4 regions of the Rhizobium sp. WSM4643 genome follow, and region 1 is predicted to be linked to each of the others. Evidence: predicted binding sites of a transcription regulator. Region 1 holds the regulator's gene; each other region holds the start of a gene.
The links. The regulator LexA, encoded in region 1, represses DNA repair genes until DNA is damaged. The targets are predictions, from matches to a motif close to TGTTCNNNNTGTGTTCNG.
Positions count from the first base shown of each region.

Region 2: the regulator LexA is predicted to act here: its motif matches at 5,683-5,700, upstream of N1937_RS23705 (YifB family Mg chelatase-like AAA ATPase).
Region 3: the regulator LexA is predicted to act here: its motif matches at 4,673-4,690, upstream of N1937_RS01235 (ATP-dependent helicase).
Region 4: the regulator LexA is predicted to act here: its motif matches at 2,983-3,000, upstream of N1937_RS02810 (PA0069 family radical SAM protein).

Region 1 is NZ_CP104040.1:1,807,351-1,814,944, reverse strand. Features, by position in the region: gene N1937_RS09245 (FtsB family cell division protein) at 79-399, opposite strand; gene eno (phosphopyruvate hydratase) at 588-1,862, opposite strand; gene kdsA (3-deoxy-8-phosphooctulonate synthase) at 2,005-2,850, opposite strand; gene N1937_RS09230 (VOC family protein) at 2,847-3,743, opposite strand; gene lexA (transcriptional repressor LexA) at 3,941-4,660, shown strand; gene N1937_RS09220 (ComEC/Rec2 family competence protein) at 4,641-7,073, opposite strand; gene gltA (citrate synthase) at 7,364-7,594, shown strand, end outside.
Region 2 is NZ_CP104040.1:4,812,227-4,819,820, forward strand. Features, by position in the region: gene pmtA (phospholipid N-methyltransferase PmtA) at 1-237, opposite strand, end outside; gene N1937_RS23675 (DUF72 domain-containing protein) at 333-1,244, opposite strand; gene dnaN (DNA polymerase III subunit beta) at 1,299-2,417, opposite strand; gene rsmI (16S rRNA (cytidine(1402)-2'-O)-methyltransferase) at 2,677-3,594, shown strand; gene N1937_RS23690 (YraN family protein) at 3,584-3,952, shown strand; gene N1937_RS23695 (cupin domain-containing protein) at 4,067-4,570, shown strand; gene gshB (glutathione synthase) at 4,656-5,603, shown strand; gene N1937_RS23705 (YifB family Mg chelatase-like AAA ATPase) at 5,873-7,405, shown strand; gene cysK (cysteine synthase A) at 7,535-7,594, opposite strand, start outside.
Region 3 is NZ_CP104040.1:249,976-257,569, forward strand. Features, by position in the region: gene N1937_RS01225 (putative bifunctional diguanylate cyclase/phosphodiesterase) at 1-1,425, shown strand, start outside; gene N1937_RS01230 (enoyl-CoA hydratase/isomerase family protein) at 1,507-2,556, shown strand; gene N1937_RS01235 (ATP-dependent helicase) at 2,568-4,625, opposite strand; gene N1937_RS01240 (hypothetical protein) at 4,733-4,999, opposite strand; gene N1937_RS01245 (BON domain-containing protein) at 5,160-5,420, shown strand; gene N1937_RS01250 (hypothetical protein) at 5,532-5,792, shown strand; gene N1937_RS01255 (DUF982 domain-containing protein) at 6,031-6,273, opposite strand; tRNA gene N1937_RS01265 (tRNA-Thr) at 6,973-7,047, opposite strand; gene N1937_RS01270 (hypothetical protein) at 7,201-7,395, shown strand; gene murA (UDP-N-acetylglucosamine 1-carboxyvinyltransferase) at 7,503-7,594, shown strand, end outside.
Region 4 is NZ_CP104040.1:569,630-577,223, reverse strand. Features, by position in the region: gene N1937_RS02835 (tetratricopeptide repeat protein) at 1-308, shown strand, start outside; gene N1937_RS02830 (4-(cytidine 5'-diphospho)-2-C-methyl-D-erythritol kinase) at 315-1,211, shown strand; gene moaB (molybdenum cofactor biosynthesis protein B) at 1,211-1,762, shown strand; gene N1937_RS02820 (hypothetical protein) at 1,890-2,225, opposite strand; gene N1937_RS02815 (glycosyltransferase family 2 protein) at 2,411-2,929, opposite strand; gene N1937_RS02810 (PA0069 family radical SAM protein) at 3,069-4,226, shown strand; gene N1937_RS02805 (ribonuclease HII) at 4,561-5,250, shown strand; gene N1937_RS02800 (F0F1 ATP synthase subunit B) at 5,777-6,268, opposite strand; gene N1937_RS02795 (F0F1 ATP synthase subunit B) at 6,272-6,895, opposite strand; gene N1937_RS02790 (F0F1 ATP synthase subunit C) at 6,973-7,200, opposite strand; gene N1937_RS02785 (F0F1 ATP synthase subunit A) at 7,268-7,594, opposite strand, start outside.

The DNA.
Region 1 (7,594 bases):
AATGCCATAATTGCATGGCTCATATTCCGCTCTAAATTATTGGAAAAACAACGGAAATTCCAATTAACCTGTTTTCGGTTAATTGGAGTAATGGTTGAAGACGACGATCTCGTCCGCACGCGACATGTTGAGCTGATAACGCGCTTTTTCGTCCAGCATATCCTTGTCGAGCGAACCGTCACTCAGCAGCGCGACCTGATTTTCCAGATGTTCGCGCTTCGCCTTCAAGACTGCAAGCTCTTTTTCACGCGCGACACGCTGATGCTCGAACGTCTCCGTCGCGCGCAGGCCGTAATCGCCATGGATGCAATGATAACCGAAATAGGAAAGGAAGGCGACCGTCATGGCCGGAATGACGAAGCGACCGATCTTTCTCTTCTTATGATGCTTTGTCCACATACACGCATGCTCTTGAACGCATTACCAATTCGTTCAATCTAACGCGCAGAGATTAACCGTTCGTTGACTCTAAAAACCGCGCAATAAAAAACCCGCGCCGGTGAACTGACCCCCGAAAGTTGGACATCCAACCTTCGGGGGTCAGTTCACGGGAAGGCGCGGGTCAAGCCATTGGAAATCAGATCCGATCAGCCGCGAATGATCGAGCGGCCGGCATACTGGGCCTGCGGGCCGAGGCCCTCTTCGATGCGGATCAGCTGGTTGTACTTGGCAAGGCGGTCGGAGCGCGACAGCGAGCCGGTCTTGATCTGACCGCAGTTGGTGGCGACCGCGAGATCGGCGATGGTCGAATCTTCGGTTTCGCCGGAGCGGTGCGACATGACGGCGGTATAGGCCGCCTTGTGCGCCGTGTTGACGGCGTCGAGCGTCTCCGTCAGCGTGCCGATCTGGTTGACCTTGACGAGGATCGAGTTGGCGACGCCCATGCGGATGCCGTCGCGAAGACGGGCGGAGTTGGTGACGAAGAGATCGTCGCCGACGAGCTGGGTCTTTTTGCCAGCCAGGTCGGTCAGCGTCTTCCAGCCGTCCCAATCGTCTTCGGCCATGCCGTCCTCGATCGAGATGATCGGATACTTGCCGGCGAGCTCGGCCAGATATTCGGCCATGGCGCCCGATTCCAGCGTGCGGCCTTCACCTTCGAGAACGTATTTGCCGTCCTTGAAGAATTCGGTCGAGGCGCAGTCGAGGCCGAGGCACATGTCGTCGCCCGGCTTGTAGCCGGCTTTCTCGATCGACTTCATGATGAAGTCGAGGGCTTCCGGCGCGCTCTTCAGACCCGGTGCGAAACCGCCTTCGTCGCCAACATTGGTGTTGTGGCCCTGGCTAGCAAGCTCCTTGCGCAGCGTATGGAAGACTTCCGAACCCATGCGCACGGCTTCGGCGATCGAATCGGCGCCGACCGGCAGGATCATGAACTCCTGGAAATCGATCGGGTTGTCCGCGTGGGCGCCGCCGTTGATGATGTTCATCATCGGCACCGGCAGCAGGCTGGCGGAAGCACCGCCGACGTAGCGGTAGAGCGGCAGGCCGGACGCCTGGGCGGCAGCCTTGGCGACGGCGAGCGACACGCCGAGGATGGCGTTGGCGCCCAGGCGCGACTTGTTCGGCGTGCCGTCCAGCTCGATCATGATGTTGTCGATCTGGATCTGGTTTTCGGCGTCGATGCCGCCGATCGCGTCGAAGATCTCGGTGTTGGCGGCTTCGACCGCCTTTTCGACGCCCTTGCCCAGGTAGCGCTTGCCGCCGTCGCGCAGTTCGACCGCCTCATGCGCGCCCGTCGAGGCACCCGAGGGAACGGCCGCGCGGCCCATGCTGCCATCTTCGAGATAGACATCGACTTCGACGGTGGGGTTGCCACGGCTATCGAGAATCTCGCGGGCGATGATATCGGTGATTGCAGTCATGGGTTCTTCCTGCTCGGTGGGTGATAAGTCGGTTCGAAACCTGTCTTAGTCGAAGGCGTGCAAATTACAATGCTGCAATTTCCAGCCCTTCGGACCGTGTTCGGATCTCGCCTATAGCACGATCATGTCAGGCTGTTGAACGTCAAGCCTTGGCGACCGCATCGAAGGCGAGTAGCTTTTCAAGCAGCCGCGGCATGTCCTTGAGATAGACCATGTTGGGGCCGTCGGAAGGTGCATTGTCGGGGTCCTGGTGGGTTTCGACGAACACGCCGGCGATACCGGTAGCCACCGCTGCGCGCGCCAGCGTTTCCACGAATTCCCGCTGACCGCCGGAGGATTCGCCCTGCCCGCCCGGCTGCGCCACGGAATGGGTCGCATCGAAGATAACGGGGGCGCCCATCGCCGCCATGATCGGCAGCGAACGCATGTCGGAAACCAGCGTGTTGTAACCGAAAGAGGCGCCGCGCTCGCACAGCAGCACGTTCGGATTGCCACTGGCATTGAGCTTCTTCAGGACGTTCTTCATATCCCAGGGAGCGAGGAACTGGCCCTTCTTGACGTTGACGACGCGGCCGGTCTTGGCCGCGGCAATAAGAAGGTCGGTCTGGCGGCAAAGGAAGGCCGGGATCTGCAGGACGTCGACGATCTTTGCCACCTCGGCGCATTGTTCGGCGGTATGAACGTCGGCCAGGACGGGAAAGCCGAATTCCTTCTTGAGGTCGGCAAAGACCTCCATGCCCTTTTCGATCCCGATACCGCGTTCGGCCGAGAGCGAGGTCCGGTTCGCCTTGTCGAAGGAACTCTTGTAGACGAGGCCGATGCCGAGCCTTCCGCAAAGCTCCTTCAGCGTGCCGGCAACCATGAAGGCGTGGTCGCGGCTCTCCATCTGGCAGGGACCGGCAATCAGCGACAGGCGGCCGGTATTGGAAAAGGTGACCTGGCCTTGGCCTTCGCCGACCCTGACGTCGGAATTCGTATCAGTGCTCATCGTGTTTCCTCGAAGGCGAAGAGCGTGCCCTGCCCGGGCGCGGGCTTCACCAGAATGCGATTGTTCTTGCGCGTGTATGTCACCCCGTTAGCAGCCAAATGCGCTTCTGTCACGGCAAGATCGGCAACAGCAAAGAGGATTGCCCGGCCGCGCAGGCCGCGATCTGCGGATGAGCCGGCGATGTCGAAATAGGCCTCCAGCCCTTCTGGCGTCATCAGACCGATTTTCGCATTCGACGCCGCGACATTGACGCCGAAACCGGTTTTCTCGACTGCCGATTGCGCCGCTGCAAGGCCGACGAAGGCAGCGAATGCGGCCGGTTCCGGCGCGCAAAGCGCGATCTCCGTTATGCCGGTCACGCCATTGGCATGCGTCTCCAGCGCGGCGCGGTCGGCCGGCAGCGGATTGATACGCTCGACGGTGAAGAGCAAGAGATCAGGCGCGCGCAGGTCGCCGGCAAAAGCCAGCTTGAAGCCGGCAATCGTCTCGGAGCCGTCCGGCATCGTCATCGGCCGGGTGAACTGCAGCATCTCCCCGGCGCTCGACCCGTTGCCGACGAAATCCTGATGATCGATGCCGGCATCCTTGCTGCCGAAGGCCACCGCCGAAAGCCCCTCCGCGCCGCAACGGAAGCGGAAAGCCCGGTTGCGAGCGGTGAAGACATTGCCTCGTCGCGCCGATGCCTCGCTCTCCTCGACGCTCGCGATCCCGAGCGGCTCCAGATAGGTCTTGTCGGCAAAGAAGACGCAGGCATTCTCCGTCCCGAAGGGGTGGCGCGCATCGGCGGCAACGGTGAAGCCGAGCTTGCCGAGCCTTTCGCGCGCCAGATCGATGTCGACGACCGGCAGCACGACATGATCCAGCGGGTACGGTTTGGTGGAATGCGTGTTCATCATATCCCTCCTCAAATCGGCAAGAGATGTGCGACAGCGCCACCCTCAATGCAAGACATGTGTCCAATCCGGCGAATGAAAATAAGAATCTCGACGAGTTGGTGCCAAGTTTTACGGAAATTTAGCTACTTGCGGAACACATATGGAACATATAGTGTCTGTTCTGGATTTGTTTCAATCACGAGGTCACAACGTCGATGCTCACGCGCAAACAACAGGAGCTTCTCCTTTTCATTCATGAGCGCATGAAGGAATCCGGCGTTCCGCCATCTTTCGACGAAATGAAGGATGCCCTGGACCTCGCTTCGAAGTCCGGGATTCATCGCTTGATTACAGCGCTCGAGGAACGTGGCTTCATTCGCCGCCTACCGAACCGGGCCCGCGCGATCGAGGTCATCAAGCTTCCGGAGGCCTACAGCCCCAGCATCCAACCGCGGCGTGGCTTTTCGCCGAGCGTCATCGAGGGCAGCCTCGGCAAGCCACAGCCGGTCGCCGCTCCTGCCCCTGCAAAACCCGTCGCCGACAACGGCAACTCAGTCTCCGTGCCGGTCATGGGCCGCATCGCCGCCGGTGTTCCGATCTCGGCGATCCAGAACAACACCCACGACATCGTCGTTCCGGCCGACATGCTCGGTTCCGGTGAACATTATGCGCTGGAGGTCAAGGGCGATTCGATGATCGATGCCGGCATCTTTGACGGTGACACCGTGATCATCCGCAACGGCAGCACCGCAAGTCCTGGCGACATCGTCGTTGCTCTCGTCGACGACGAGGAAGCGACACTCAAACGCTTCCGCCGCAAGGGCGCCTCGATCGCGCTCGAAGCCGCCAACCCGGCTTACGAGACCCGGATTTTCGGGCCGGACCGTGTCAAGGTTCAGGGCAAGCTCGTCGGTCTTATTCGCCGCTATCACTGACCTTGGCTAGACCGGGCTCGGTAAAACTATTGCTGCGCCAGTCATAGGCGCGATGGCGCATCCATGGCCGCGACAATGCATCGAATGCGGTTGCGACCTCCAGGCCGGCGCCCGTGAAACGCAACTCGACGGAACCGGTCCTGCGCAGCGTTTCACCGGTGAAGAGCGTCGCACCTGAGCGGCAGCTGTTGAAGCGCAGGCGGACCGACGTCACGACGATATCGGCGGCGTCGCATGCCGGGCCGAGATAGGCGGCATTGTCGATGACGGCCACGACATGGCCATTGCCAAGCCTTGATGCGCACCAGGCCTTCTTGACGCAGGAAAAGCGGTTTGTGTCGCCGGCCGCTGCGGCCGCTCGCATCGCGGTCCTCGCCTCGTTCTGCTGATCGCGGGAAAGCCTGACGCGGCGGTCTTCTCCCTCCGGCGGGATAGCAGGACCATCCAGCATCTTCGGCGGATCATGCGTCGGCAGGACCAGCGCTCTCTGCCATTGGTCGAAGATGAAATCCGGCGGTCGTTCACGGTTGGACGCCATTGCTGCCGCCTCGACGACCGCGACGAGATTGCCATCCTCCGAAATCACCAGATCCGGCGGCCGGGGAACCGGTAGAAGCAACAGGATGAGCGTCGAGACTGCGATGATCGATGTGCCGGAATGGCGCAGTCGCGTCCGGAGCAGCGTCAGCAGAAGAAAGCCTGCCACGGCGACCGCGAAATACCAGCCGGGCAAGCGGCCAACGTCGATATTGCCGCCCCAGCCGGATACCGTCTTTGCGACCGCGATCACCAGATCGAGGCCGAATCCGACGACCTTCCAGGCCCAAACATCCAGACCGAAAGGCATGAGCAGCATCGCCAGCAGCCCGGCCGGCATGACGATAAAGGAGATGATCGGCATCGTCGCGAGGTTTGCCGGCAGGCCATAGGCGGTCAGGCGATGAAAATGCTCGATCGAAAACAGCGCGGTTGAAAAGCCGCCGATCAGCGACGTCAGGAAGACGCCGCCGAAGAAACCCGCAACCGTAACGACCGGCCTGATGATCGGCAGCTTGAAGAAGGCGTTTTCGCGGACGCGCCGGTCCTTCCACAGCTGATAGCCCGAGACCAGCGCCAATGTCGCGGCAAAGGACATCTGGAAGCTCGGACCCAAGACCTCGGACGGCGAAATGGCGATGATGACGAGCGCGGAGAGCGCGACATTGCGCAGGCTGATCGACGGCCGGTCGAAGAAGACGGCAATCAACATGATGGCCATCATGATGAAGGCGCGTTCGGCAGAGACCCCAAAGCCCGAGATCAGGAAATAGGCGGTCACGGCGATGAGCGCGCCGGCGGCAGCGATCTTCTTCGTCGGATAGGCCTCAGCGACGCCGGGAAAGAGGCTGAGCAACATCCGGAACCCAACGAAGAAGATACCGGCCGACAGCGCCATGTTGAGGCCGGAGATGGCGACGATATGAGCCAAGCCGGACTGGCGCAGCGCTTCCGTCGTCTCATTCGAGATGGCGCGCCGCTCGTCCGTCACCAGAGCAGCGGCGAAAGCGCCGGTGTCGCCGGGCAAGATCGACCTTATGCGGTCGCCAATGCCGCTGCGCAGCCGGTAGAGCCCTTCGAGCAGAGCTTCCCACGTCGATCTTGCCGCCTGCGGACCTGCCTGCCAGTCGACCTTCGACGGCGCGCCGTAGAAGAAGCCGTTCGCGCCGATGCCATCGAAATAGGCACCGAAGGAGAAGTCGTTGAGCTCAGGAAGTGCTGGACCTGCCGGCGGCGTCAGCCGCGCCCTGCCGGTTATGATATCACCGATCTCGAAGGGCGCGTCTGCGCCGCGGGTGATCGCGGTTATGCGTTCGGGCGACCGCTTCACTTCCGGCGCCTCCGTACCGGTGACGGCAAGAATGTAGCGCCACCGGCCGCGACCGTCGCCTTCGCGCCGTTCCACACGGCCGGTCACCGTCGTCGTGACGGCGGAATCGAGGATCACGGTCGAAGCCCGCCAGCTCTCGAGCTGCGCGGAGGCCATGCCGCAGGCCACAAGTGCAAGCGCCAGCAGGGTTGCCCGCAATGCCGCCCGGCTGCGGCTGGCGATGAGAACGGCGACGATCAGCAGCAACAGGCAGAGCAGCGATGCAACGAGCGGAAAGTCCGATGCCGCAAGAAACCAGAAGGCTGACCCGGCACCGAGGAAGACAGGCGAGACCAGCAGCAGACGGCCGTGGTCCGCCTCTTCGCTCAGCATGCGCATGCCGATACGCAGCGATTGCGAGGCTGCTGCCGGCAGCCGGTGCCGCAAGGGGCTCGTCGACTGCGTTCTTGTCGGGCGCGTCACCATGACAGGTGGAGAAAAACCGGCGGAGTCAGCGAGGCCTTCGCCTGCTTCCGGCCGCAATTCGACTGTGGTCAACTCCTGCATGTGCCGCCCAAGCCCAGCTGCGAAGGCGGCCAGAATGCAACCTCCGATCAAATCCGGCAAGCATAATCGATTGAAATACGAGGGAAAATCGCAAGCGCCAAAAGACGAGTTGAATCATCGGCTTCCGATATGCGTGCGGCTCATCGCTGCAGTGCCTAAAAGGTGATACCGCAATGCACAAAATGCCGTCACGGTAACTTGGCATTAGCTTCGCGATCATATAGCTATCGGTGAGGACGCTTAACCCCTATGGCGCTTTTATGGCGCCACCGCCATTTCGGAGGATCAGCATGACGGATCAAAGCGCTACAATAAAAATCGGTGACAAGTCTGTCGACCTTGCTGTCAAAAGCGGCACGATCGGCCCGAGCGTCATCGATATCGGTGCCCTCTACAAGAATACGGCTTCCTTCACCTACGATCCGGGTTTCACCTCGACGGCATCCTGTGAATCGAAAATCACTTACATCGACGGCGACGAAGGTGTCCTGTTGCACCGCGGCTATCCGATCGAGCAGCTC
Region 2 (7,594 bases), 1.9 Mb from region 1:
CGGCCGGACGCCGCGGCCGAGGATGGCCTTGGTGATGGCGCCCGTGCCCGGTCCCAATTCGAGCACCGGCAGCCCGGAATGGATATCGACGACGCTTGCCATGCGCTTCGCCGTGATCGAGGAGGTCGGCACGATCGAGCCCACCGTCTTCGGCCCCTGCATCATGCCCCGGAAGAAGCGGATCTCGTCGTCGAACCTCTTGCCCAGCCGTTCCTTCACCTTGACCCGTAAGCTCATTCTCCACCCATCCGCATGTTGATCGAATGCCTTAATATGCCGCTTGTCGCTTAAGGGACAAGGATTTTCGCAACAAGGATATCGACATCAACAGCTCATGCGGCTTTCGGCGCCGAACCCGGCATGAGATCGCCGAGCCTTTCGCTCAGATGATCGGCGTCGACGGGGGCGCGCAGCTTCACGTCGGTATTGTCGAAATAGAGATAGACGTCGCGGCCCTTGTTGCGCGCCGGTACGGGCGCCAGCACCCGCGTCGCATTCTCCGGTTCCCCGCCCGTGGCCCAGGCGCGGATGCGTTGTGCCCACATGTCCAGCGCCTCGTCCTCGTAGCCGCTGACATAGAGCTTTTCCGAGCCATGCAGGCGGCAATAGACGAAATCGGCGGTGATATCCATCAGTAGCGGCCATTGCACCGTATCGGCGCAGACGAGGGCGACCTTGTGGCGCCTGAGCATCTCGATAAAAGCGGGTGCGCGGAAGCTTTCGTGGCGAATCTCCAGCGCATGGCGGATCGGCTGATGTCCGTCGCATGTAAGCCAGGCTGGTGCCTTGATATGCCAGTCGTGCCGTTTCGCCAGCGCGATCGCCGCGTCGCGGGTGTGCGGCAGCAGCGACAAAAAACTTTCGAACAGGGATGGGTCGAAGACCATGTTCGGCGGGAATTGCCAGAGGATCGGCCCGAGCTTGGGGCCGAGCCGCAAAACGCCGGAGGCGAGGAAATTGGCGAGCGCCGTCTGGATATCCTGCAGCCGCAGCATATGGGTGATGAAGCGCGGTCCTTTGATCGCGAAGACGAAATCATCCGGCGTTTCCTCGCGCCAGCGGCCGAAGCTTTCGGGCCGCTGCAATCCATAGAAAGTGCCGTTGATCTCGATCGACCGGAAGTGCCGGGCGGCGTAGGAAAGTTCCTGCTTCTGCGGCAGGTCCTTCGGGTAGAATTGACCGCGCCAGGGCGCATAGGTCCAGCCGGATACGCCGATGCGCACCGTTGCCGTCTTTTTGGTCATGGGATCCTCCATTTTGACAGGAGGAAAAACGGCAATGGGCGGCCTTCGTTCCGGTCAGACGCGCATCGGCATCAGCACGTAGAGCGCATCGTCGCCCGCCGTGTCGCGGATCAGCGTCGGGGAGCCGGCATCGGCAAGCAGGAAGATCGCTTCCTCGCCGGAAAGCTGGGCGGTGATGTCGAGCAGGTATTTGGCGTTAAAGCCGATTTCCATCGCATCCGTGTCGTAGCCGACGGCAACTTCCTCCGTCGCGCTGCCGGAATCCGGATTGTTGACGGTCAGCATCAGCTGCCCCTCGGAAAGCGCCAGCTTGACGGCGCGGCCGCGCTCGGAGGAGATGGTGGAGACGCGGTCGACGGCCTGGGCGAAACTCGTGCAGTCGACGCGCATTTCCTTGTCGTTGCCGGTGGGGATGACGCGCTGATAGTCCGGGAAGGTGCCGTCGATCAGTTTCGAGGTCATGACGATCGAGCCGATCGTCAGGCGGATCTTGGCGTCGGAGACCTCGACGGTCACCGTCACCTCGGGATTATCGACCAGCTTCTGCAGTTCGCCGACCGTCTTGCGGGGAATGATGATGCCGGGCATGCCCTCGGAGCCGGAGGGCGCATCGACATCGGCGCGCGCCAGCCTGTGGCCGTCGGTCGCAACCGCCCTGAGTTTCAGCTGGCCGTTACTCTCGATCGTGTGGAAGAAGATGCCGTTCAGATAATAACGGGTCTCTTCCGTCGAGATCGCAAACTGGGTGCGGTCGATCAGCATCTTCAGATCGGTCGCCTTCAGCTTGAAGGAATGCGTGAAGGTGCCGGCTGTGAGATCCGGAAAGTCCGATTCCGGCAGGCACTGCAGCGAGAATTTCGAGCGGCCGGATTGCACGGTCATTGAGCCGCCATCGGTGCTGGTGGCAAGCAGCACTTCCGAGCCGTCGGAGAGCTTGCGCACGATATCGTAGAGAAGATGGGCGGGAACGGTGGTGGCGCCGGGCTGCTCGACGCTTGCCGGGGTCGCCTCGGTGATTTCGAGGTCGAGGTCGGTCGCCTTCATGTCGAGCTTCTGGCCGTCGGCCTTGAGCAATACGTTGGACAGGATCGGGATCGTGTTGCGACGTTCGACCACGCGGTGGACGTGGTTCAGCGATTTCAACAGGTTTGACCGCTCAATAGTAATACGCATGGGATGCTACCGCTTTCGACCGTGACTGTCCGGGCGCGTCGAGCACCCGAAGAATGCTGTCCCGGCCTGAAGCCGGGGGAGTGGACGGGCAAAATGGCAGACTTCAGCATTGCTTTGCAAGAGGCATGGACGCCGGCGCCCCTGCATTTGCGGTTTTCCAGAGCGATGCTCACAGAAATCCGAACCCTTGCCGAAGCGGTGCGGCTCGCCCATAAGGGTTCGATGCCGACGACGCGCCGGCTGGACGAAAGCAAATGGCATGACTGAGGAAACCACAGCGGACGCCGCCAGCCGGCGAAGCTTCCGCCTGCACAATATGGCGGTGCCGGCACGGCCGCTGGAGCCGGCGCTCTATCTCGTCGCCACCCCCATCGGCAATCTCGGCGACATCACCCTGCGGGCGCTGGAAACGCTGGCCGGCGCCGACGTGCTTGCCTGTGAGGATACGCGCGTCACCCGCGTGCTGCTCGACCGCTACGGCATCCAGAACCGTCCCTTCGCCTATCACGAGCACAATGCCGATGAGGCTGGCCCAAGGCTGCTGCAGGCGCTCGAAGCCGGCCGCTCGGTGGCGCTGGTTTCCGATGCCGGCACGCCGCTGGTCTCCGATCCCGGTTATCGGCTGGCGCAGCAGGCGATAACGGCAGGTTACCGCGTCATCCCCATTCCCGGGGCGTCGGCCCCGCTCGCAGCCCTTGTCGGCTCCGGCCTGCCGAACGATGCCTTTCTTTTCGCCGGTTTCCTGCCGGCCAAGGACAAGGCCCGCCGCGACCGCCTCGGTGAACTTGCAGCAGTACCCGCGACGCTGATCTTCTTTGAATCGCCGCATCGCATCGGCGCAACGCTTCTCGCCGCCGCCGATGTGCTGGGCGCCGCCCGGCCCGCCTCTATCTGCCGCGAGCTGACCAAGACCTATGAGGAGTTCCGCCGCGGCACGCTTGCCGACCTTGCGGCGCATTATCAGCAGGTGGAAAACGTCAAGGGCGAGATCGTCCTCGTGATCGGTCCGCCGGAGCCGGTCGAGACCGATGCGGCCGATGTCGAAGCCATGCTGGCCGACCTGTCGAAATCGATGCCGACGGCAGCTGCTGCGACCGAGGCGGCCCGCCTCACCGGCCTGCCGCGCAAGGTGCTCTACCAGCGCCTGCTGGAGATCAAGAACGCTGATGGGCGATAGTGATCTCACCGCCATCAGAAGGAAGGCGCTGCGCCGGGGCCGCATGTCGGAATATGTCGCGGCCGTCTTCCTGATGCTGAAGGGCTACCGCATCCTGGCTCTGCGCCACCGCACCCGGCTCGGCGAGATCGACATCATCGCCCGTAAGGGCGATCTCGCCGTCTTCGTCGAGGTCAAGGCCCGCCATGGCGAGGCGGCGGCGGTCGATGCCGTCTCTATCGCCGCGCAAAAGCGGATCCGGGCGGCAAGCGATCTCTGGCTCGCCCGCCAGGCAGATCAAGCCCGCCTTTCCCAGCGTTACGACATTGTGGCGATTATGCCCGGCCGATTGCCGCGGCACTTTATTGATGCCTTCTGACCTCCTTTCGACCCGTTGGAGTTCCGGATCGTTAAACTTTTAGTTTCCGCGTGAACCAGGTTCTTACGACTCTCTGCTACCCCCTCGGTAGGGATAACAATTGGGGGTTGTTTCATGGCCTGGAAGCTGATGCTTGCAAGTGCGGTCGCCACGGCCGCGCGCTCCGTGCCGTATGCCGTGGCGAAGCCGGCCGGCAAGTCTTTCGTCGCACATGCGAGCGATCTACTGCCGCTGAAATCCACGCCAATCAATCCGGACTGGATCGTCAGCGGCAATCCGCAGGCCCGCACCGCCGAACATTCGCGCGGCCATGACGAGGCGTCACTAACGGCGATCTGGGATTGCACGGCGGGCGAATTCCGCTGGTATTTCGGCTGGGACGAGACGGTGATGATCCTCGAAGGCGAGGTCCATATCACCGCCGAGGACGGCACCGAACGAACGCTCTGCGCCGGCGACGTCGCCTTTTTCGCCGGCGGAACCTGGGCAAGTTGGCGGGTCGACAATTACGTCCGCAAGGTCGCCTTCCTGCGCAAGCCCTTCCCGAAGCCCTTGGCGATCGCCTACCGCCTCCGCAACATGTTGCGCAACAACGGCAACCAGGGCATCGCTGCCTGAAAACCGCGACCGGAAGCCCTTGATTGCCCGTTGCGTTTGATATCTGGCCGACCTACATCTGTCCGGCATTCAGCGAGGGATGGAAATGGCCAAGATCACCAATGTAGCGGTCCAGATGGACCATGTCGCCGGCATCAATATCGCAGGTGATTCCACCTTCGCCATGAGCCTGGAAGCCCAAGCGCGCGGCTACAGGCTCTTCCATTACACCCCCGAGCGCCTGAGTTTTCGCGACGGCAAGCTTTATGCCAGCGTCGAGCCGATGGTGCTGCGCGACGTCAAGGGCGATCACTTTGAACTTGGCGCGCCGGAGCGTGTCGATCTCTCGACTATGGATGTCGTGCTGCTGCGCCAGGACCCGCCCTTCGACATGGCCTATATCACCTCGACGCATCTGCTCGAGCGCATCCATCCAAAGACGCTCGTCGTCAACGATCCGGCCTGGGTGCGCAACTCGCCGGAAAAAATCTTCGTCACCGAATTCTCCGACCTGATGCCGAAGACGCTGATCACCAAGGATGCCGACGAGATCCGCCGCTTCCGCGACGAGATGGGCGATATCATCCTGAAGCCGCTCTACGGCAATGGCGGCGCCGGCGTCTTCCATTCGACCCGCGACGATCGCAACCTCTCTTCGCTGCTCGAAATGTTCGGCCAGCTTTTCCGCGAGCCCTTCATCGCCCAGCAATATTTGCCTGACGTGCGCAAGGGCGACAAACGCATCATCCTGGTCGACGGCGAATTCGCCGGCGCCATCAACCGCGTGCCGGCCGAGCATGACAGCCGCTCCAACATGCATGTTGGCGGCCGCGCCGAGGCGACCGAGCTGACGCCGCGCGAACAGGAAATCTGCAACCGCATCGGCCCGGCGCTGAGGGAACGCGGCTTCCTACTCGTCGGCATCGATGTGATCGGCGACTATATGACCGAGATCAACGTGACCTCGCCCACCGGCATCCGCGAGGTGAAGAAATTCGGCGGCGCCGATATCGCGAGCCTGCTTTGGGACGCGATCGAGCGCAAGCGCGGCTGAGCCTGCTGCCCATGACCGTTCTGGTCCCGCGGCCGAGCGCAACCAAGGTCACAACGAATGCCTGACTACGTTCTTTGATTGTTCTTGTTTTATTCCGGCGTCCATGCCAGATTGCAACCGCTGGCCTTAATGCCTGTCGCCCAAAAGTGCGAAACGGTTTTGGGGCCACGACATGCATCAAATAAAGACCTGAAGCGCATCGCATCGATGCGACGCGCTTCAAGGGTCGGCGGGCGGTATCGTAGAATTTGCGGCAAGGGGATGGGCATATGGTCGCGCGTGTCAGTACGGTGGCATTTCAGGGCATCGAAGGTGTGCCGGTCGAGGTTCAGGTCATGGTCGCGCCCGGCAAGGTCGGCATGCAGATCGTCGGTCTGCCCGACAAGGCGGTTGCCGAAAGCCGCGAGCGCGTGCAGGCGGCCCTCCACGCCTCCGGCCTGGCGCTGCCGGCCAAACGCGTGACCGTCAATCTGGCGCCGGCCGACCTGCCGAAGGAAGGCTCGCATTTCGACCTGCCGATCGCGCTTGCCCTGATGGCGGCGCTCGGCGCCATTCCCGCCGATGCGCTGTCGGATTTTGTCGTCGTCGGCGAGCTCAACCTCGACGGAACGATCGCCGCCATATCAGGCGCGCTGCCGGCGGCGATCGGCGCCAATGCGCTCGGCAAGGGGCTGATCTGCCCGGCCGAAAGCGGCGCCGAAGCCGCCTGGGCAGGCGCCGAGGTCGATATCCTCGCCCCGCGCAGCCTGATTGCCCTTGCCAATCATTTCCGCGGCACGCAGGTCCTGTCCAGGCCGGAAGCGTCGATCCGCGCCAATGCCGCAAACCTGCCGGATCTTGCCGAGATCAAAGGCCAGGAAAGCGCCAAGCGGGCGCTCGAAGTCGCTGCTGCCGGCGGTCATAATCTTTTGATGGTCGGTCCTCCGGGCTCCGGCAAGTCGATGCTGGCGGCCAGGCTGCCGTCGATCCTGCCGCCACTTTCGGCCGCCGAGCTGCTGGAGGTGTCGATGGTCCATTCGATCGCCGGCCAGCTCTCCGGCGGCAAGCTTTCCGATCGAAGGCCCTTCCGCACGCCGCATCATTCCGCCACCATGGCAGCCCTCGTCGGCGGCGGGATACGCGCCCGCCCGGGCGAAGCCTCGCTTGCCCATCACGGCGTGCTCTTTCTCGATGAGTTTCCCGAATTCACGCCGCAGGCGCTGGATGCGTTGCGCCAGCCGCTCGAAGGCGGCGAATGTGTCATTGCCCGCGCCAACCACCGCGTCTCCTATCCGGCGAAATTCCAGCTGATCGCGGCAATGAACCCCTGCCGCTGCGGCATGGCCGGCGAGCCCGGCCATAGCTGCGCCCGCGGCCCGCGCTGCATGAGCGATTACCAGGCCCGCATCTCCGGCCCGCTGATGGACCGCATCGATATCCGCATCGACGTGCCGGCCGTCTCCGCCGCCGATCTCATCCGGCCGATGGCCGCCGAAACCAGCGCCGACGTCGCCCGCCGCGTCGCCCGCGCCCGCGAGATCCAGCAGGAGCGCTTCGAAAGCGCCGGCGCAAAAGGCATCGGCACCAATGCCCGCTGCTCGACTGCGATGATCGAGAAACTGGCCGAGCCCGATGCCAGCGGCCTGCAGCTGCTGCGCGACGCCGCCGAGAAGATGAAATTCTCCGCCCGCGGCTACCACCGTGTCCTGAAGGTCGCCCGCACGCTGGCCGATCTCGACGGCAAACCGACCGTCGGCCGCATCCATCTCGCCGAAGCGATTTCCTACCGGATTGCTGGGGAGAGATTGACGGCGGCGGCGTGAGGATAGAAGCGAATAGGAGTACGAATAGGGAATAGTTAGCTAATTGGCTTGCCTGAATGGCAAACCGTTTCGCACCCTATTCGCTATTCGCTATTCGCTATTCGCTATTCGCTATTCGCTATTCGCTATTCAGCTCCCAAGCCCCTCGAACAGCGCCGTCGAAAGATAACGCTCGGCGAAAGAGGGGAT
Region 3 (7,594 bases), 1.6 Mb from region 1:
ATCCTGCCCTTCCTCAGGGTGATCAACAGCTATTTCCAGAATTTCGTCGGTCTCGTGCAATTGACCGAGGAGCTGAAGCAGAAGCAGGCGGAGGCCGAGGAACTGAACCTCGTGAACAGCCGCAACGCCCTGCATGACCAGCTAACCGGCCTTGCCAACCGCCGCAGCTTCTTTCTCTCGCTGGAACAACGGCTGCAGAAGAATCCGTCCGCGCCGCCCGTCCTCGGCATTCTCGATCTCGATGGCTTCAAGCCCGTCAACGACGTCTTCGGCCATGCTGCCGGCGATCTCGTGCTCAAGGAGACGGCCCGCCGCTTCGTCGCGCTGGTCGGCGAAGAGGGCATCGTCTCCCGTCTCGGCGGCGATGAGTTCGGGATCATCTTCCCCTGCTCGATGACACGCCAGGCGATCGCCGATCTCGGTCAGGCGCTCTGTGCTGCCGTCCGCGACCCTTTCGAAATCCCCGATGGCTCGGTCCGCGTCTTCGGCTCCTGCGGCATCGTCTATCCCGATATCGGCACATATACCGCCGAGGATCTCTACGAGAAAGCGGATTTCGCCCTCTACCAGGTCAAGAGCAAGCGCAGCAGCGGCGTCGAATTCTTCTCGGCCGAGCACGAGAAGATCCTGACGCAGCGCCACCTGATCGAACTCGAGCTGCAGGCGAACGATTTCGCCAAGGAATTGAAACTCGATTATCAGCCGATCGTCGAATTGAAGAGCGGCCGCGTCGTCGCTTTCGAGGCGCTCGCCCGCTGGGACAGCGCCCGCTTCGGCCGTATCAGCCCGGACGCCTTCATCCCCGCTGCCGAGCGCACGGCGGTCATCGGCCGCATGACACGCATCCTCTTTGCCAAGGCGCTCGAAGCGCTGGCGGTCATTCCACGGCATCTGAGCCTGTCCTTCAATCTCTCGGCGCGCGATATCTGCGACCACGAAACGTCGATGGCGCTGCTCGCCATGATCACCCGCTCCGGCATCGATCCCAGGCGCATCGAATTCGAGATTACCGAGACCGCACTGCTCTCCGATTTCGACACCGCCGACCAGGTGATATCAATGCTGCGCGCTGCCGGCATCTCGATCGCGCTTGATGATTTCGGCACCGGCTATTCGAGCCTCAGCCATATTCATCGTCTCGCCTTCGACAAGCTGAAGATCGACAAGTCTTTCGTGATGAATTTCGATCGCGACGCCCGTTGCATGAACATCACCCGCTCGGTCGCCAATCTCTGCCAGAATCTCGGCATTGCCTCCGTCGCCGAAGGCGTCGAAAGCGAAGAGATCGCCGAGGGATTGAAGGCGATGGGCGTTCGCCTGGCGCAGGGCTATCATTTCTCGCGGCCGCTGCCGCTGGAACTTGCCATCGATTACGCCGTCCGGTGCGAGGCCGAAGCCTCCGCCCGCAATTCGCTGTCTGCCTGAACCAATCTCCCGACCGGACTTGAATCGACTGGAGCGAAGCTACGTCGTCGTCTATTCATGGTCGTAACAATGAGGTGAACCATGCAAGGCGAAGTCATCATCGAACGGCGAGGGACTGCGGGCGTCATCCGGCTCAACCGGCCGCGGGCGCTGAACAGCCTGACCCTGCCGATGATCCGCACGATCACTGCCGCCCTTCATGATTTTGCCGATGATCCCGAGGTGGTAAACGTCGTGGCGACGGGAGAGGGCGAACGCGGCTTCTGTGCCGGCGGCGATATCCGCGCCTTGCATGAGAGCGCCCGCGCCGGCGATGGCCTTGCAGGTACCTTCTGGCGCGAGGAGTTCCGCCTCAACCATCTGATCGCCTCCTACCCCAAACCCTATGTCGCGCTGATGGATGGCATCACCATGGGCGGCGGCGTCGGCCTGTCCTCGCACGGCCGCCACCGCATCGTCACCGAGCGCACGCGGCTGGCCATGCCCGAAACCGGCATCGGCTATGTCCCGGATGTCGGTGCCACCTGGCTGCTGCCCCGTGCGCCGGGCGAGGCCGGAACATGGCTGGGCCTGACAGGGCTCGATATTGGTGCGGCCGATGCGATCCACGCTGGGCTTGCTGACCTTCAGATCGCCTCGTCGCGGCTAGGCGAGGTGGTCGACGCTCTCTCCGGCCTGCCGCGCGCCAGCTCATCCGGCGATGTCGATGCCGTGCTGCAGGCGCTTTCTGAGCCTCAGGGAGAAAGCCGGCTCAAGCAGAACGCGACGACGATCGATCGCGCATTTCGTTTCGACAGCGTCGAGGAGATCCTGGCAGCACTCGCCGAGGAGGAGGGCGACTTCGCCGCCGAGACGCGCCGGGTGCTGCTGACGCGTTCACCGACCAGCCTGAAGCTCGCTTTGCTGCTGCTGAGAGCCGGCCGCCGCAGTACCTCGCTTGCAGAATGCCTCGGCCGTGAGCTCGGCGCCTGTCTGCAGATGCTCGATAATCCGGATTTCTTCGAGGGCATCCGCGCCGCCGTCATCGACAAGGACCGCAACCCGCAATGGTCGCCGGCGTCAGTCGAGGCTGTGGAGTCAGCAAGGGTCGAGGAATTCCTGAAACCGGCCGAGCCGCCGCTTTCACTCTGAACGCTAGTCAGTTATCGCCACATGCCGCGCATGCGGGCGCCGACATCGATGCGCACCTGCCGCGCCTGCGCTTGAGCGGCCTCCGATTTTCCCTGCGGCCAGCTGCAGGCTTCGAAGAACTGCAGCAGGGTCGCGGGAATGAAGCGGCTGCGAGAGGCATAGACGTGCCGGTCGCCCTGCGAGTTCTGCCCATAGGTGAAGAAGCGTTGCGGCACGACGAGGTCGAGACCATCCCGGGCGCGTGTCATAGCGACATAGAGCAGCCGGCGTTCCTCTTCGATTTCGGCGGTTGTTCCGACGGCGAGATCGCTCGGTATGCAGCCGTCGACGACGTTCAGCATGAACACCCTCGTCCATTCCTGGCCCTTGGCGGAATGGATTGTGGAAAGGATGAGGTAGTCCTCGTCGAGAAGCGGCACGCCCGCCTGGTCGCTGGTCGCATCCGGCGGATCGAGGGTGAGTTCGGTCAGGAAACGCTCGCGCGAGGCATAACCGCTAGCGATCTGCTCGAGCTGCAGCAGATCGGCCTGCCGGGTCGCTGCGTCCTCGTGCAGCCGTTCGAGATGCGGCGCGTACCATTGCCGCGCCAGGCCGATTTCCGCCGGCCAGCCGGCCTTGCCGGTCTTCAGCTCCTGCAGCATCGAAACGAACATTGTCCAGTCCTCGCCCGAGCGCGGCGGCGCCGGCATGGCAGCAAGAGCAGAAATCGGACTGGCATCCTCGGCCATCAGGTCGAGCGTCTTCTGCGCCGTCGACGGCCCGACGCCCGGCAGGATCTGCATCAGCCGGAAGCCCGCCACCCGATCGCGCGGGTTCTGCGCGAAGCGAAGGGCGGCCAGCATGTCCTTCACATGCGCGCTGTCGAGAAACTTCAGCCCGCCGAACTTGACGAACGGAATGTTGCGCCGGGTCAACTCGACCTCCAGCGGCCCGCTGTGATGCGAGGCGCGGAAGAGCACGGCTTGCTGCTTGAGCGTGAGGCCATCCTCGCGATTGTCGAGCACCATGTCGGTGATGTAGCGCGCCTGCTCGGCCTCGTCGCGCACCGTGACCAGGCGCGGCCGCTCGGACGATTGCCGCTCGGTCCAGAGGTTCTTGGTAAAGCGCTCCGAGGCGAGATCGATAACGGCGTTGGCGGCGGCGAGGATCGGCTGCGTCGAGCGGTAATTGCGATCGAGCGTGACGATATTGGCCGCCGGGCTGAAGGCGGCGGGAAAATCGAGGATATTGCGCACCGTCGCCGCGCGGAAGGAGTAGATCGACTGCGCATCGTCGCCGACGACGGTCAGCCCCTGGCCTTGGGGCTTCAGCGCCAGCAGGATCGAGGCCTGCAACCGGTTGGTATCCTGATATTCGTCGACCAGCACATGGTCGAAGCGGCTGCCGATATCCTCGGCAATGACAGTCTCGCCGACCATCTGCGCCCAGTAGAGCAGCAGATCGTCGTAATCGAGCACGTTCTGGCTCTGCTTGGCCTCAACATAACAGGCGAAAAGTTCGCGCAGCTGTTTCTCCCACGCCGCGCACCAGGGAAAGACGTCCCGTAGCACGAGGTCGAGCGTGGTTTCCGAATTCACCGCCCTGGAATAGATGGCAAGGCAGGTGCCCTTTGTGGGAAAGCGGCTTTCCGTCTTCGAGAAGCCGAGGTCGTGCCGGATCAGGTTGATCAGATCGGCGCTGTCTTCGCGGTCGTGGATGGTGAAATCGGGATCGAGGCCGATCTGCTGGCTATAATCGCGCAGCAGCCGCGCGCCGATGCCGTGGAAGGTGCCTGACCAGGAAAGCGCATCCGCCATGACGCCCGCATTTGCACCAAGCACATCGCGGCAGATGCGCTCGACACGCCGCGCCATCTCGGCGGCTGCCCGACGCGAGAAGGTCATCAGCAGGATGCGGCGGGGATCGGCCCCCTTGACGATGAGATGGGCGACCCGATGCGCCAATGTATTCGTCTTGCCGGAACCGGCGCCGGCAATGACCAGCAGCGGCCCGGCAATATGGCTGCCGTCGATGAGCGTACCGTGCTCGACGGCCATGCGCTGCTGCGGATTGAGCTTTTCGAGATACATCCAGCCGTCCGGTCGGGCTCCCGCAGAATCACTGGGGAAAGATTAGATGTTCCTTGAATGTTCGCGATTGCCGTCCCTGTCAAGCGATCTGGCGCGCAAGCAACATCTCAGTCGGGGAAATCCGGACCGATCTCGCGCCGTACCAGCTTCAGGCTGCGGTCGGGCTGAAGGATATAGGTTTCCTCAACGCGCTGGCCCGTTCCGTTGTAAAACTGGTTGTAGACGACGCTGCCGACCGGCGATTTGGTGAGCTTCGTTCGCGGCTGGCCGCCATAGGTGATGCTGCCCGGAATGGGTTCCAGCGCCGGCCTATCGGCCGAAGAGCAACCGGCAAGCAATGCCCCGGCAAGCAAGGCGGGCAGAAGCGCTTTCATCGTCATCATCCCTCATTCGACTGCAGCCAGATATGGAAGCCGCGGCGCCTTTCGCCAAGGATCGTCCATGCCAGGGTCCACGGGAAATAGCCCAGCGCACCGCAACGAAATGCTTTGCCGAGGCGTTAACGGATATCAACTGACATCAGGAGAGGCCACTGTGCTCGGCTTTGCAGCATTCACGAACCATGAGGAATCCGGCCGTCAGGATCACAGCGACGCGGCGACACGCGCCTCGGTGGAGAGCGCCCTTCATGCAGTCGACGATATCGAAGTGGCGGAAATCATCGTCGACATATCGGGCTCATATGTAATCCTGGAAGGTTTCATACGCCGGCGGGGTGATGTCGAGCGGGCGATCGAGATTGCCGAGAGCGTCGTCGGCCGAGGCTATGTGCGCAGCCGTCTGCTGCGACGCTGAAATCGCAAGATGGGTGCCCCGGCTCTCTGCTCACCTGTCCTTGCGATGCATGAAGGGAACCAAGTGCTCTCCAGCGTGTTGAAATGCCGGATCTAAACGCTGGAGACCCTCATGTCGTTGCTTCTTCGCCTTTGGGCAATCACCTTGATTTCAGGCAGTGTCTTTGCCAGCTCCGCCTACGCCTCGCTGGAAACCGGCACAAATTATTCCGCTTTGCCGAAGGACCAGATCGCCCTCAACGAATATACCGGGGCCATCGCCTGCACGCCGGCAGAGCCTCAGTATTTGCCTTCCTTCATCCGCGCATCGGATGGCACGATCATCGGTGTCGGTTATATCGAAGTGGAGAGTGAGGGCGGCGCGGACTGCTGAGGCGTCCGCTGTGCTCAGACGAGGCTCGCCTGCGTTTCCGCAGAGGTGACGAGCCTCTAACCATCATCATGATGGCTGGTCGTCTTCTATTGATGCAGCTGTACCGGGCGCAACGCCCTTTGCGCCGAAATCCGGCACGCACTTGTTGCAGGGTTAAGCTAAAATTAAAGCATTGTCCCGTTCCGGCACGCTCGCGCGCCAGAAGGCGAAAATCGCCCCGAAATTCCTTGCCGAACTGCTAATGCAGCTTCAGCTTCGCCTCTTCGGCGGCCGCCAGAAACTCGGCTCTTGCCTCTTCCACGCTCTTGCGCCCATCGAGCGCCGCCCGGCAGGCACTACGAGCCTTGATATAACGAAGCCCGCGCATACTCGGCCAGAGATCCGCCAGGCACTTCAGCGCATCGAACGGCCCATTGACCGTTCGCGCATCGGCACCTTCGAAACCAACCTTGACCGGGCTGTTCCATCTTTCAGTTGCCATCGACACTCCTCCACGATTTTCGACAGAAACGAAGTGCAGCATCTCCCAGTTCCTCCGGGGAGACTTTGCGATAGTTACTCTAGCGTGATTTTTGCGGTCAACAATAGTGAATCGTTGATTGCTGATGAGACGAAATGTCTGCCTGCGGGTGAGGTTGCGTGCGCACGCAGGCCAAGAGGAATTTTTATCGGTCGCAAATAAGTTGTATAGCGCCGGCGCGCTGCCGTCGCTACCATGTTCGGCAAGCTGAGGGGGCTCCGACATGGTTTTAGATCGAAAATTGATCCAGGCTGCTTTTCTCTGCTCGGCGCTATCTATGCCGGCTCTCGCGCACGGTGCAGCGATATCAGCCGAAGAGGCTTTCCTGACGCGTATTTCTACTGAGTTTGTTCCGAGAATGCAGCGGAAATATATGGACCGTGCCATCTGCCGCATTGTGTGTGCGATAGACATAGCTGCCTTTCGCGCAAGTTTGCTGTTAGCAGAGTCGTTAGAGCAATGGTATGTGGAAGGTATATCTGACGGAGTTCCGAAGGTAACTGTCGATCTGCTTGAACGGTGGGAGTTGTCGCTGTCCATGCCTTATTATCTCGACGTAACCGAAATTCCCGATTGTGCTCATCGGAGCCTACTGCTTCCCACTTGTCATTGAGCTTCGACGAGCGCAGACGAAACAATGTGGATTACCTGCTGGAAAACTGGTGCTGCCGAGTGGGATTGAACCACCGACCTCACCCTTACCAAGGGTGTGCTCTACCACTGAGCTACGGCAGCAGGACCAGACCGCGGAGCCGAGCGGCTCAATTGCGGGAACGGGGCGGCTATTGCCACAGCTTGACGACAAGCGCAAGCCGCAAAATCAAACTTCGCGTGGATAGAGATGCAAGGGACTTTTGGATTGGCGCGAATTCAGCTAATTCTGCTCACATGAACGACAAGACCGAAACCGGCCAGAAGAGCCGTAAAGAGGCGATCGAGGCACAGGCGAAACTGCGCCGTGAACGCGCCGCCGAAAAGCTCAGGGAAAATCTGGGGAGACGCAAACAGCAGGTCCGCGCCCGCCGTTCCGGCCAAGCCGACGAAACAAATGGACTGCCCGCCGCAAAAATGGACGAATCGTAATGTTCCGTCCGTCGCGAATTGAAGCGTGTCGATAAATCCCCTAAACACCTCACTCCTTATTTCAAGGCAGAACTTTCAGGAAAGGCGGGCGCTGCCCGTAAGCGCACATGGATCGTATCAGAATCGTCGGCGGTAATGAGCTGAATGGCATCATTCCGATTTCCGGCGCCAAGAATGCTGCACTGCCGCTGATGATCGC
Region 4 (7,594 bases), 1.2 Mb from region 1:
CCTATTTCCGCCTCAGCCGCTTCGATGATGCCGTCGACGAGCTGGAGCGCGCCGCCCAGATCAAGGCCGGCGACGCGACGATCAACGACCATCTCGGCGACGCCTACTGGCGCGTCGGCCGCAAGCTCGAGGCCGTCTACCAGTGGAACCGGGCGCTCAGCTCCGAGCCCGAAGCTACCGAGATCCCGAAGATCAAGGACAAGGTCGCCAACGGCCTGCCTCCCGCCAGCGACGATGCCAAGGCGGCCGACAAGAAGCAGCCGGATCCGGCGCCCGTCATCCCGCCGCCGGTCGACAAGAAATCCTGACGGGCCATGCCTGACGAGGGCCTGACCGGCGCTTCTAGCGTTTCCGAGGAGGCGCGCGCAAAAATCAATCTGGCCCTGCATGTGACGGGCCAGCGGCCGGATGGCTATCATCTGCTCGATATGCTGGTGACCTTCGCAGATCATGGCGACCGGCTGGGCTTCACGCGGTCGCCGGCCGACGAATTTTTTCTGTCTGGCCGTTTCGGCGAGGTACTTGCCGGCGATGGCGGCACCAACCTGGTGCTGCAGGCGCGCGACCTCCTGCGCGAGGCGATCGGTCCCCTCGCCTTCCCCGTCCGCATCCATTTGGAAAAGAACCTGCCTGTTGCCTCCGGCATCGGCGGCGGCTCGGCCGATGCGGCCGCGACGCTGCGCGGGCTGATGCGGCTCTGGGGCGCGACATTGCCCGAGGAGGCGCTCGCAGCTCTCGCCCTGAAGCTCGGCGCCGACGTGCCGATGTGCCTTGCGAGCCGGCCGCTGATTGCGCGCGGCATCGGCGAAGAGCTCGAACCTGTGCCGGAGCTGCCGGCCTTTGCCATGGTGCTCGCCAATCCGCTGAAGGGCGTCTCGACGCCCGAGGTCTTCCGCCGGCTGGCGGAGAAAAACAATCCGGCTCTGCGCCTGGCACCGAGCCGGCTTCAGACTGCCGACTGGCTCGCCGTAATTGCTGCTGCCCGCAACGACCTGGAGCCGCCGGCGCGCGAACTCGTGCCCGAGATTTCGGAGATCTCGGCGATGCTGCAAGCGAAGGGCGCGCTTTTGACCCGCATGTCCGGTTCCGGCGCCACCTGTTTCGGCATATTTGCGAGCATAACTGCTGCCAAAGATGCGGCGGCAGCTCTTCACGACGTGCGCCCTGACTGGTATTTCCAGGCGACGGAAACCGTTTCGGGAGGCCCATGATGGCAGATCTGGACGAAAAACGGCCCTTCATCGCGGTCGGCATTGCGGTTCTGACTGTCTCGGATACCCGCACGCCGGAGACAGACAAGTCAGGCGACACGCTGGCGGCGCGGATCACGGAGGCGGGCCACAGGCTGGTCGACCGGGGAATTGTGCCCGATGATCGCGAAAAGATTGCCGCGCGAGTGAAGGCCTGGACTGAGAACGAAGATATAGACGTCGTCATCACCACTGGCGGCACCGGCTTTACCGGCCGCGATGTGACGCCCGAGGCGCTGGAACCTTTGTTCGAAAAGCGGATGGACGGCTTTTCCGCCATATTCCACCGGATCTCCTACGAGAAGATCGGCACGGCGACGATCCAGTCGCGCGCCACGGCAGGTGTTGCCAACGCCACCTTCATCTTCGTGCTGCCGGGTTCGCCCGGCGCCTGCCGGGATGCCTGGGACGGCATTCTGAAAGGACAGCTCGACTATCGCAGCGTGCCGTGCAATTTCGTCGAGATCATGCCGCGTCTGGACGAGCACCTGAAACGCGGCGCGACCAAATAGACTGCCTGCAACAGCGGCATCGCCTAAAGCGCGTCGCAATCTTTCAGATTCGCTCCCTGCGCTTCAGGTCGTTGTTTTTACGCATGTCGTTATCGCAAAACCGCAGCACACTTTTGCGCGACATGCGTTATGTCGCAATGCCCGGCAGGACGGGCATCGTGTCCCAGCTATCACCCGACAGCAGGACGCAGCTTATGCCGTGAACATCCGTGACGATGAGTGTCCAGGTGCCGCTTTCGGCGGCATAGACCTCGAGAATGGCGTTCTGGTTGATCAGTCCGACTGCCGTGAGCTTTTCGGCGAAGTTCTTGTCCAAGAAATTGACGATTTCGGGTCGGCCTGCGCAACTGCGCATCATCTGCGATGCTGCCGAATGCGGATGCGCGATCACCATTGTCGGCGATATGACGGCTATGAGGCCGTAGACCATACTGCGTACGCCGTAGACCCTACCGCGTGTCATGACGCACCTCCTTTCGCCGGGAACCCGGCAGAAAAGGAGATTTTGCTGACCTGTTCTGCCGTTCACCGGCATTCCATGGCCATTCCGTTGCGAAGCGAGGCGCTTCGACGGCGCCATGTTTGAATTATAGCGCGAAATCCTATTGGGCGCCATCTTTTGCGCGAACGATGGAGAGGCCGCAACACCTAGCGCGCAGCGCGGGCGACCCAGGAGGGAATGAGTTCACTCGCCAGCCGGCGCGGCTTCTGGCCCTTGACGAATTCGGTGAGCCGCATGCCGCTTTTGGCGATGGCGAGCGCCTGCTTCTTCGGCAGGAGAAAGCCGAGTTCCAGCGGCGGCACGGTCCGGCCGACACGCTGGAAGAACGGGCGCCGGTAACCGCGGGATGCGGTGAAGCGCGCCGGCAGCTTGTTCAGCGCCACATATTCGGCGATCTCATCGATCCAGCCGGCCTGGGGTCTTGCACCCGGCTCGACGAAAAGCAGCCATTCGCCGCGGGCGGCGCGGACGATGTCCTTGATATCCCATTGCGAATGGAAGCGGCAGCCGGCGGCGTCGGCCACCCGCGAGGTGCCGTCGCGCGAGCCGTGATCGAGCACGACCACATCGCTCACCAGCCCCTCCACCGCGCCCGCCACCAATACCGATAAAGTCTGTGCCAGCTCAGATTCCTGATCCTGACATTCGAGAACAACTGTCAACATTGACTATTTATAATGCGCCGCACAAATTTTTGCCAGCGCCGTTTTCCTCATTTTGTTCTTGCACTGTTCTCGTTTTGCGGATAGGAATTTAATCAGCAAAACGAGCGGGAGCGATGGCTTTCCGCCGCGGGAGAATCCGATGAGAGAGCAGTCCCTGGCAGGGCAGACCGCATTCGCGCCTGCCAATACGGCAGATATTGCCGATGCGATGATCGTTTCCTCCGGTCTGAGGGTCGAGGTCGATCGGCGGCGTGGGCGCGGCGCGGGACTGAACCCGACAGGTCGGTTCGAAGCGCAGCAGCGCGAGACCGTCGACGACGGCTGGCAGACGTGGGAAGAATTGCCGCCGTTCAAGACGGAAGTGCAGGTCGAGAAACCGCGCACGGCGATCACCCGTAACGAATCGCCGGACATTTCCTTCGACCGCTCGATCAATCCTTATCGCGGCTGCGAGCACGGCTGCATCTATTGTTTCGCCCGGCCGACACACGCCTATATGGGGCTTTCTGCGGGGCTCGATTTCGAGACGAAGCTGTTTGCCAAGCCCGATGCGGCAAAACTCTTGGAGCGGGAACTCGCCAAGCCCGGCTACAAGGTGCGGGTGATCGCGATCGGCACCAATACCGATCCCTATCAGCCGATCGAGAAGGAATGGCGCATCATGCGCGGCATTCTTGAGGTGTTGAACAAGGCGAACCATCCAGTTTCGATCGTCACCAAGTCGGCGATGATCCTGCGTGATCTCGACATTCTGCAGGAGATGGCAAGCAAGAATCTGGTGCGTGTCGGCATCTCGGTGACCACGCTGGATCGCAAGCTTGCCCGGACGATGGAGCCGCGTGCCGCCACGCCGCCGCGGCGCCTGGAGACGATCCACACGCTGGCCGAAGCAGGCATCCAGACGGCTGTGATGGCCGCCCCGCTCATCCCGGCGCTGAACGACCACGAGCTGGAGCGCATCCTCGAATCGGCCAAGGCTGCCGGTGCTGCCGAGGCGAGTTATGTCATCCTCAGACTGCCGCTCGAGGTCAGTCCGCTGTTTCGCGATTGGCTGTTGCAGCATTATCCCGATCGCTACCGGCATGTGATGTCGCTGGTGCGCTCGATGCGCGGCGGCAAGGATTATGACGCCGAATTCGGCAAGCGCATGAAAGGCGCCGGTCCCTATGCTTGGCAGATCGCCCGGCGCTTTGAAATGGCAGCCCGGCGTTTCGAGCTGACGCGCCGCAGCGTGCCGCTACGCGACGATCTGTTCGTGCCGCCAGACGGCAGCGGCGTGCAACTATCGCTGCTCTAACCTTTTGTTTCCACGCAATTCCGGCAAAACCGCTTCGCGCTTTGTCTGGAATTTCCTCTAACCTTTTACGCCATTCCGGACGGAAAACCGCTGCACACTTTTCCTGGAATTTCCTCTAACCTTTACGCAATTCCGGACGGAAAACCGCTGCACACTTTTCCTGGAATTGCTTCTAGCTTGCGCATCGGCAGCTCGACAAAACCGCCCTGTTTTCGAGCCCCGAGCGCAATTCCCGCGGATGGCCCTGACCGCCACCATCCGCCGGAGCGTCCCCGGCCGCCGCCCTGATCCGGGGACTTGCGGGCAATCGGGTTGGCGTGCGAGGTTCAGCCGCATGAAACCTCGCACGCCACCCGATTCTCCCCTGCTTTTCGACACGGTTCCGCTCGTGCCGGATTTCCGACTGGAACTCAAAGCCCGCAAGGCCGGCCATTGGCCGGTCGCCGGTGCCGACGAGGCAGGCCGCGGGCCGCTGGCGGGACCCGTCGTGGCTGCTGCCGTCATCCTTGATCCCCGGCGCATCCCTGAGGGTCTGAACGATTCCAAGCAGCTTTCGGCGCAACGGCGCGAGGAACTGTTCGTGCAGATTCTGGCAACTGCGACCGTTTCCATCGCCTCCTCCAGTTCGACGCGTATCGACGAGACGGATATCCGCAAGGCAAGCCTCGACGCCATGCGCCGCGCCATCTGCAGCCTCGCCATTCCGGCAAGCTACGTGCTGACCGACGGCCTCGACGTGCCGCCCGGCCTCGATTGCCCCGGACAGGCCGTGGTCAAGGGTGATGCCCGCTCGGTCTCGATCGCCGCCGCTTCGATTGTCGCCAAGGTGACGCGTGACCGGATGATGGCGCGAGCGCATAAGGTATTTCCGGATTACGGCTTTGCCGCGCATGTGGGCTATGGCACGGCGCAGCACCGCGCCGGCATCGAGAGACACGGCCCCTGCTCGCTGCACCGGATGAGCTTCAGGCCGTTGCGCAAGGTCGAAGATGGTCCTGAGACGGATGAACTGCTTTCCGAATAGATCGCCCACAGAAGACCTGGCAAATGAAAAGCCCGCGGTATGCTCTGTGAAAGGGGCGCGAGGAACGGAGAGGTCGCGACATGTCCTCTCCTCCCCAGCGGGGAGAAGGTGCCGGCAGGCGGATGAGGGGGCCGCACGGCAATCACGCTCCCACTTACCTATCCGCCGCGACGGCAACGCCATGTGTCCCAGCGCCCTGAACACGTCGAGACGATGCCAGCCGGGCGGGAAGCGCGCATCGGCATTGTAGGAAAAATCGGATTCGCGGCCCCCTCATCCGCCCTACGGGCACCTTCTCCCCGCTGGGGAGAAGAGGGAATCGAGACGTTGCGGCATGTCCCTTCGCCCTGTTTACAACGGTTCGAAGACGGCTCGAGAAACGTGATTCGACCCAGGCGAAGGTGGCGATGCCGGTTCAACGGTACCGCATTGTCCTCGGCCCCAAGCCGAGTAAAGACCAAGCCTTGCCAGCAAAAGAAGAGGCCGGGACATGCCCGGCCTTCCTCTCAATCTTTTTCAAAGTTGCTTAGTTCAGCCGCGTCTTGACCTGGCCGACGGCATTGCCGAAGAGCTCGGACTGAACCTTGACGTCGGCCCGCTTGGCAAGCACGGTTTCGGCGGCCGCGATTGCGAGATCGACGGCGGCGGAACGCACCGCCTTCATCGCCTCGACCTCGGCCTGCTTGATCTTCTGCTCGGACAGCGCCGTGCGATTGGCGACGAATTCTTCCGTCTTCTTCTTCGCTTCGGCAGTCAGCATCTCGGCTTCGCGTTCGGCGGCGGCAACGATGTGGGCCGCTTCGGCTTCAGCTTCCTTGCGCTTGCGCTGGTATTCGGCGAGCAGGTGCTGGGCCTCTTCGCGCAGACGCTTGGCTTCGGCCAATTCGTTGCGAATCTGGTCGGCGCGGTCGTCGAGCGACCGTGCCATCATGCCCGGAACCTTCAGGTAAACGACCAGCGCCAGGAAGAGGACGAGGCCGACAAAGGCGAAGAAAGTCGCATCAAAGGCAAATTCCATCGATCAAGCCTCCTTCTTGGCAGCCGCGACGGCGGCGGCGACATCGGCCTTGGCGACGGTGCCGCCGATCAGCTGATCGACGACGGCAGCCGCGGTTTCCTCGGCAATGGTGCCGACGTCAGCGAAGGCCTTGGCCTTGATCTCGCCGATGCGGAGCTCGGCAGCCTTGATCTTTTCCGACAGGCTTGCCTCGACAGCGCGGCGTTCCCCTTCGGCCTTGGCCTTGGCGGCGTCGCGTGCGGCGGAGCCGATCGCGTTGGATTTGGCGCGGGCAGCGGCCAGTTCACCCTCATAGGTCTGGACGGCGGCGTCGGCTTCGGCCTTCAGGCGGCCTGCCTCTTCCAGATCCTGAGAAATGCGCGTGTGACGCTGATCGAGGATCGCCCCGATGCGCGGCGCGATGACCTTTTGCATGAGCAAATAGAAGACGCCGAATGTGATCACCAGCCAGAGCAGCTGGGACGCGTAGGTCGTCGAATCGAAAGGCGGGAACGGGCCGCGGACGTGTCCGCCTTCGGCAACACCAGTCTCGGTATGGACCTCGCCTGCGGCCGGAGCGGCATGCGCATCCGTACCCGTCGCTGCCGCCGGTGCTTCCTCAGCGTAAGCCGGGGTCACAAAAAACATGCTCACCTCCAGGTGGACTGCAAATGCAAAGGATCACGGCTTGCGATCGCAGGCCGTGATCCATCTATTCGCCGATATCAGACGGCGAAGAGGAGGAGGAGAGCGACGAGCAGCGAGAAGATGCCCAGAGCTTCCGTAACGGCGAAGCCGAATACCAGACGGCCGAACTGGCTGTCAGCGGCAGACGGATTGCGCAGAGCGCCGGAGAGGTAGCTGCCGAAAATATTGCCGAGGCCGAGAGCCGTACCGGCCATACCAAAGCAAGCCAGGCCTGCACCGATGTACTTTGCTGCTTCCGCTTCCATGTTGAACTCCTTTGAAATGGTTGTTGCGGCAAATGACTGACGCCCTTTGACGTCGATGTCGTTATCCTTAGTGCCCGCCCGGATGGATTGCATCGTTGAGGTACATGCAAGTCAGCACCGCAAAGACATAAGCCTGAAGGAAGGCGACGAGGAACTCGAGACCGGTCAGGGCGACGGTCATGATGAGGGGAAGAACGGCGCCGCCGACACCGAGAGCACCCAAGGTTCCGAGCGAGGCGACGAAGCCTGCGAACACTTTGAGCGTGATGTGACCGGCGAGCATGTTGGCGAAAAGACGAACCGAGAGCGAAATCGGACGGGAGAGGAAAGAGATGATTTCGATCGTGACGACCAGCGGCAACAGAATGCCCGGTACGCCCGAGGGCACGAAGAC